2 regions of the Bacillus sp. z33 genome follow, and region 1 is predicted to be linked to the other one. Evidence: a T-box and tRNA genes for the amino acid it is inferred to sense, from the RefSeq annotation. Region 1 holds a T-box; the other holds one or more tRNA genes.
The links. The T-box of region 1 lies ahead of ileS (isoleucine--tRNA ligase). A T-box ahead of a tRNA ligase gene usually reads a tRNA of that ligase, here a tRNA-Ile.

Region 1 (3,328 bases):
TCCTGGGCACGTTAATGTCGGTAGGATTGAAAAGAGAAAAGTTTGGTGATATTTGGATTGAAGGCGAGCGGGTTCAATTTGTCGTGGCAAAAGATGTTGCCTCCTATCTGGAGATGAATATTTCTAAAATGGGAAATGCAGGCGTGAAGTTTAAGGAAATTCCGATAGACCAAGTCATGAGAGTAACTGAGCAATGGAAGGAAAGTCAAGTTACGGTTTCTTCTATGAGATTAGATACCATTTTATCAGCAATTGCGAATATTTCCAGGCAAAAGAGCCAAACACTCGTGCAGCAGGGACGCGTTAAGGTAAACTGGAAACAGATTGATAATCATTCTTATGAAATTAGGGAAAGTGATGTAATATCCACGCGTGGAATAGGTAGAATGAAAGTTTTTTCTATCGATGGAAAAACGAAGAAAGATAAATGGAAAATAAAGTGTGGTATTCAAAAATAATCAGGAATTTAGAAGGAATATCACCATTACTGTCGAAAGCATAGTATAATAATTAAGAGAAGATTAAGAGAAGAATCAGTATTCGGAGGTGCAGTCTATGCCATTATCACCGCTAGACATACATAACAAGGAATTCGGCAGAGGATTCCGAGGTTACGATGAAGACGAAGTAAATGAATTTCTTGACCAAATCATTAAAGATTATGAGTTGGTCCTTCGTGATAAGAAAGATCTGGAATCTAAAGTTGAAGAGTTGGAACATCGTCTTGAGCATTTCTCCAGTATCGAAGAAACATTAAATAAATCGATCGTTATAGCTCAGGAAGCCGGAGAAGATGTCAAACGAAATTCTCAAAAAGAAGCTAAATTGATTATGAAGGAAGCAGAAAAAAATGCTGACCGAATTGTCAATGAAGCTTTATCGAAAGCAAGAAAGATTGCCATAGAGATTGAAGATCTTAAAAAGCAATCCAAAGTATTCAGAATGCGTTTTAAAATGCTTGTTGAAGCCCAGCTTGATTTATTAAACAGTGAAGATTGGGATAAACTTCTGAAATATGATGTTGATGCCACGGAACTTGACATCGACCTGCATGAAGAAGAAATGTAAGGTCTTGACTTTTTCGTGAATTATTGAATATAATGTTTTAACAAATCTTATCAAAAATCAAATCAAAATGAAAAGTTAAATCGAAGACGGGAACAGTACATCAGAAAAATCTTTTTTTAGCGAGCCGGGGTAGGTGTGAGCCTGGTAAAAGAAACTGAATGGAAGATCATCCCTGAGTCTGCTTTTGAACCCAAGTAATTGGCATTAAAAAGCGGCGGGTCATTCACGTTACGAATACCAAGAGGAATATTGATGAGTCAATATTCTAAAAGGGTGGTACCGCGGAAATATAGCCTTTTCGTCCCTTTACCGGGATGAAGAGGCTTTTTTGTATTTTATAGAGTAACTAATGTTCAACGGAAACTTAAGGAGTGAATGTAATGGAATTTAAAGACACATTATTGATGCCTAAAACGGAATTTCCTATGCGTGGAAATCTTCCTAAAAGAGAACCGGAAGTCCAGGCGGAATGGGAAGAAAAAGATATCTACAAATTAGTACAGGAGCGCACAAAGGACCTTCCCAAATTTGTGCTGCATGACGGACCGCCATATGCGAATGGCAACATCCATATTGGACATGCGATGAACAAAATTTTAAAGGATTTTATCGTCCGTTTCAAATCTATGAATGGATACAATGCTCCGTATGTACCGGGCTGGGATACTCATGGTTTACCAATCGAAACAGCTTTAACGAAAAATAAAAAAGTGAATCGTAAGGAAATGACAATTGCTGAGTTCCGTAAACTTTGTGAGGAATATGCTTATACGCAAATCGATCAACAGCGCAATCAGTTTAAACGCTTGGGTGTAAGAGGTGATTGGGAAAATCCGTATATTACGCTAAAACCGGAATATGAGGCTGAACAAATTAAGGTTTTTGGAGAAATGGCGAAAAAAGGCTATATCTATAAAGGGCTAAAACCGGTTTATTGGTCTCCTTCAAGTGAATCTGCCTTGGCAGAAGCGGAAATCGAATACCATGACAAGAAATCGGCATCAATCTTTGTTGCATTTGATGTAACAAATGGTAAAGGTGTTATCGAAGAGGGAAGTAAGTTTATTATTTGGACAACAACCCCTTGGACAATTCCGGCTAACCTTGGGATTGCTGTTCATCCACGACTTGACTACGTAGTTGTAAATGTGGAAGGGACAAAATATATTGTTGCAGAATCATTATTGTCATCCGTAAAAGAAACACTTGGATGGGAAAATGCTGAGGTTGAGAAAACTGTTAAGGGTGCTGAACTGGAATATGTAGTTGCCAAACATCCGTTATATGATCGCGAGTCATTGGTCATTTTAGGAGAGCATGTCACAACTGATGCAGGTACTGGCTGCGTTCATACGGCTCCAGGACATGGTGAAGATGACTTTGTCGTAGGACAAAAATACAATCTTGGAGTACTCTGTCCAGTAGATGGTAAAGGCCATATGACTTCAGAAGCGCCTGGATTTGAAGGGTTATTCTATGATAAAGCAAATAAAGAAATCACGGATAAGCTTCAAGAAGTTGGTGCTTTGTTAAAACTTGATTTCATTACACATTCCTATCCGCATGATTGGAGAACGAAAAAACCGACCATTTTCCGTGCTACTGACCAATGGTTTGCATCAGTGGATAATATTCGTGAAGAACTATTAAACCAAATCAAAGAAACTAAATGGGTTCCTGCTTGGGGAGAAACCAGATTATATAACATGATTCGCGATCGCGGAGACTGGTGTATTTCCCGCCAGCGTGCATGGGGCGTACCAATTCCAGTGTTTTATGCAGAAAATGGGGAAGCCATTATTACAGATGAAACCATTAAGCATGTATCTGATTTATTCGCGAGTTATGGATCCACAATTTGGTTTGAAAGAGAAGCAAAAGATCTTCTTCCGGAAGGATTTACACATGAAGGCAGCCCGAATGGTCAATTTACAAAAGAAACAGATATTATGGATGTATGGTTTGACTCCGGATCCTCCCATCAATCTGTCCTTGAAGCAAGGCAAGATCTGAGAAGACCGGCAGACTTATACCTTGAAGGTTCTGATCAATACAGAGGTTGGTTCAACTCTTCCTTAATAACAGCAGTTGCTGTTACTGGTGAAGCTCCTTACAAGGAAGTATTGAGCCATGGATTTACACTTGATGGAGAAGGCCGCAAAATGAGTAAATCCCTAGGTAACACGATTGATCCATTAAAAGTTATTAACCAAATGGGCGCTGATATTCTTCGTTTATGGGTTGCGAGCGTTGATTACCA
Region 2 (3,328 bases), on a different contig from region 1:
TATTAGCGACCGCATCTACTCTAAAACCATCTATGTGAAAATAGTTCATCCAATACCTTGCATTGGATATTAAAAAGCTATGAACTTCAGGTTTACCCAAGTCAAAATTAGCTGTACCCCATACTGGATTTTCTCTATGTTTCTGGTCAGAATATTCATAAACTGGTAATCCATCAAACATAAATAAACCGTGAGCATCTTTGCAATAATGCCCAGGAACCCAATCAAGCAATACACCTATATTATGCTGGTGACATTGATCAATGAAATATTTCAAATCTTCTGGTCTTCCATACCGGCTGGTTGGGGAATAATACCCTGTACTCTGATACCCCCATGAACCATCATATGGATGTTCCGTAAGTGGCATCAACTCTATATGTGTAAAGCCTTGTTCAACTACATAAGGGATAAGTTCATCAGCAAGGTCTCGGTATGTATAATATTCTTCTATCCTGCATTCCTCGCTTGGGATAGATTCTTTCCCTTCTTGAATATGTTTTCTCCATGTTCCTGAGTGAATCTCATAAATGAACATCGGACTATCTTCTTGATTTTTTCTTATTTTCTTCTTGAGCCAAGAAGCATCGCCCCATTTATATGAATCATCCAAAGGATAGACAACAGAAGCTGTATTTGGCCTTATTTCTGAATAAAAAGCATATGGATCGCTCTTTAATAGAATTTCTCCTGAGGCAGCTTCAATTTCATATTTATAAATAGAGCCCTCCAGGTTTTCATCTATTAAAATAGACCAGATTCCCTGTTCAGAAATCTTTTCAAAATCATATCCTTTCCCCTTCCAATTATTAAAAGAACCCACCAAGCGTATCTGACGGGCATTTGGTGCATATACCGTAAACCTTGTATGTACCTGGTCATTTATCCTAATTAAATGAGCGCCGAATAGTTTATATGCATCATAAAGAGAACCCTCATGAAACAAATGAACCTGATAGTCTGTCGGGATAGCTATAGGCATATTATCACCCTTTCTGGAATTTTCTCAATATACTAATTAAACTACTTATTCTGTCACTAAAGCAAATGCAATAATTGTCAAATTAACTTATATTAATTCTTTACACCATAATTTGTAATTAGTAAAAGAAATTAACAGTCATTAGTATAATATATCCAATATAATGCATTTGGAAACTTATATACTATTATTTTATATAAATATTTATTCCAAAAAACTAAATGATCATAAAACGTTCTCATATAGTCACAAGCTATAAGGGAAGATATGATTGAAAACATGGTTTTACAGAATACATGAAGGAACATTTGTTTATTATAGTATTCATATATAATAAACCTTAATATTCTAATAATTCAAGACCCAGAAGTAAACTTAGAACATATGGCATATATTTGAGATATACTAAATTTTCATTAATCATATATCTAATATAAAGAGCACTGGTAAACAGAAATGGGTTAATTCACGGATATGATTGTAAAAATCGATTGGGGGATATAAGGAATAGTTTATTCTTTATAGGAGGTAATTATTCTTCAAGGTGTTTTTGAATATGAAAAGCGAAAAGCCTTTGTCACTACTTTCCATTCTCTCATAACATAGATGATTCAAGCAAGGTATAAAAAAACCATGTACTAATTTGTACATGGTTTTTTTTAATGACCCCTACGGGATTCGAACCCGTGTTACCGCCGTGAAAGGGCGGTGTCTTAACCGCTTGACCAAGGGGCCATATGGCGGAGAAGGAGGGATTTGAACCCTCGCGCCGGTTACCCGACCTACACCCTTAGCAGGGGCGCCTCTTCAGCCTCTTGAGTACTTCCCCATATATGGCTCCGCAGGTAGGATTCGAACCTACGACCGCTCGGTTAACAGCCGAGTGCTCTACCACTGAGCTACTACGGAATAATGGTATATGGGCCTAAATGGACTCGAACCATCGACCTCACGCTTATCAGGCGTGCGCTCTAACCAGCTGAGCTATAGGCCCGAAATTTAATTTGGAGCGGGTGAAGGGAATCGAACCCTCATCATCAGCTTGGAAGGCTGAGGTTTTACCACTAAACTACACCCGCATCTATGGGGCGGCTGATGGGAATCGAACCCACGAATGTCGGAACCACAATCCGATGCGTTAACCACTTCGCCACAACCGCCGTACGTTATTTTTTTAAAAGATGGTGGCTCAGGACGGAATCGAACCGCCGACACAAGGATTTTCAGTCCTTTGCTCTACCGACTGAGCTACTGAGCCGTTTTGTATCTTTTGAATTTCTATGATGTTGCTCAAAACTTAATCGATGAGCTAACATTTTATAAAATGGCGGTCCGGACGGGACTCGAACCCGCGACCTCCTGCGTGACAGGCAGGCATTCTAACCAACTGAACTACCGGACCATTACTATTGCGGGGACAGGATTTGAACCTGTGACCTTCGGGTTATGAGCCCGACGAGCTACCAGACTGCTCCACCCCGCGACAATGATAATTTGTTTCATATATCTAATGTTAATGATATATATATGGCGGAGGAAGAGGGATTCGAACCCCCGCGCGGTTTAACCCGCCTCCCGGTTTTCAAGACCGGTCCCTTCAGCCAGACTTGGGTATTCCTCCATATATTGTGGTGGACCTTGTAGGACTCGAACCTACGACCGGACGGTTATGAGCCGTCTGCTCTAACCAGCTGAGCTAAAGGTCCTATTTGGTAGCGGCGGAGGGGATCGAACCCCCGACCTTACGGGTATGAACCGTACGCTCTAGCCAGCTGAGCTACACCGCCAAATATTGAATCCTATTTTAAATTTAGAATGGTGGAGCCTAGCGGGATCGAACCGCTGACCTCCTGCGTGCAAAGCAGGCGCTCTCCCAGCTGAGCTAAGGCCCCATATTTTTGAAATGGTCGGGAAGACAGGATTCGAACCTGCGACCCCTTGGTCCCAAACCAAGTGCTCTACCAAGCTGAGCTACTTCCCGCAAAAAATGGCGCGCCCGAGAGGAGTCGAACCCCTAACCTTTTGATCCGTAGTCAAACGCTCTATCCAATTGAGCTACGGGCGCATTCTTGCAAAAAACTAGTGCCGAGGGCCGGTCTCGAACCGGCACGGTAGTCACCTACCGCAGGATTTTAAGTCCTGTGCGTCTGCCAATTCCGCCACCCCGGCATATAACTTGGCATTGGAGCGGAAGACGGGATTCGAACCCGCGACCCCCACCTTGGCAAGGTGATGTTCTACCACTGAACTACTTCCGCGATATAAAGTGCGGGTGAAGGGACTTGAACCCCCACGCCGTAAGGCGCCAGATCCTAAGTCTGGTGCGTCTGCCAATTCCGCCACACC

Region 2: it encodes a tRNA-Ile, which carries the amino acid that the T-box ahead of ileS (isoleucine--tRNA ligase) is inferred to sense. The anticodon was not compared.

What each region holds. Positions count from the first base shown of each region.
Region 1 is NZ_JBZFQN010000002.1:617,425-620,752, forward strand. It holds gene AC4G3L_RS10060 (YlmH family RNA-binding protein) at 1-458, shown strand, start outside; gene AC4G3L_RS10065 (DivIVA domain-containing protein) at 556-1,068, shown strand; T-box leader at 1,143-1,377, shown strand; gene ileS (isoleucine--tRNA ligase) at 1,449-3,328, shown strand, end outside.
Region 2 is NZ_JBZFQN010000001.1:1,457,929-1,461,256, forward strand. It holds gene glgB (1,4-alpha-glucan branching protein GlgB) at 1-982, opposite strand, end outside; tRNA gene AC4G3L_RS06860 (tRNA-Glu) at 1,646-1,717, opposite strand; tRNA gene AC4G3L_RS06865 (tRNA-Ser) at 1,721-1,811, opposite strand; tRNA gene AC4G3L_RS06870 (tRNA-Asn) at 1,817-1,891, opposite strand; tRNA gene AC4G3L_RS06875 (tRNA-Ile) at 1,903-1,976, opposite strand; tRNA gene AC4G3L_RS06880 (tRNA-Gly) at 1,988-2,061, opposite strand; tRNA gene AC4G3L_RS06885 (tRNA-His) at 2,067-2,142, opposite strand; tRNA gene AC4G3L_RS06890 (tRNA-Phe) at 2,165-2,240, opposite strand; tRNA gene AC4G3L_RS06895 (tRNA-Asp) at 2,308-2,384, opposite strand; tRNA gene AC4G3L_RS06900 (tRNA-Met) at 2,392-2,465, opposite strand; tRNA gene AC4G3L_RS06905 (tRNA-Ser) at 2,511-2,603, opposite strand; tRNA gene AC4G3L_RS06910 (tRNA-Ile) at 2,612-2,688, opposite strand; tRNA gene AC4G3L_RS06915 (tRNA-Met) at 2,693-2,769, opposite strand; tRNA gene AC4G3L_RS06920 (tRNA-Ala) at 2,799-2,874, opposite strand; tRNA gene AC4G3L_RS06925 (tRNA-Pro) at 2,887-2,963, opposite strand; tRNA gene AC4G3L_RS06930 (tRNA-Arg) at 2,971-3,047, opposite strand; tRNA gene AC4G3L_RS06935 (tRNA-Leu) at 3,066-3,151, opposite strand; tRNA gene AC4G3L_RS06940 (tRNA-Gly) at 3,166-3,240, opposite strand; tRNA gene AC4G3L_RS06945 (tRNA-Leu) at 3,250-3,328, opposite strand, start outside.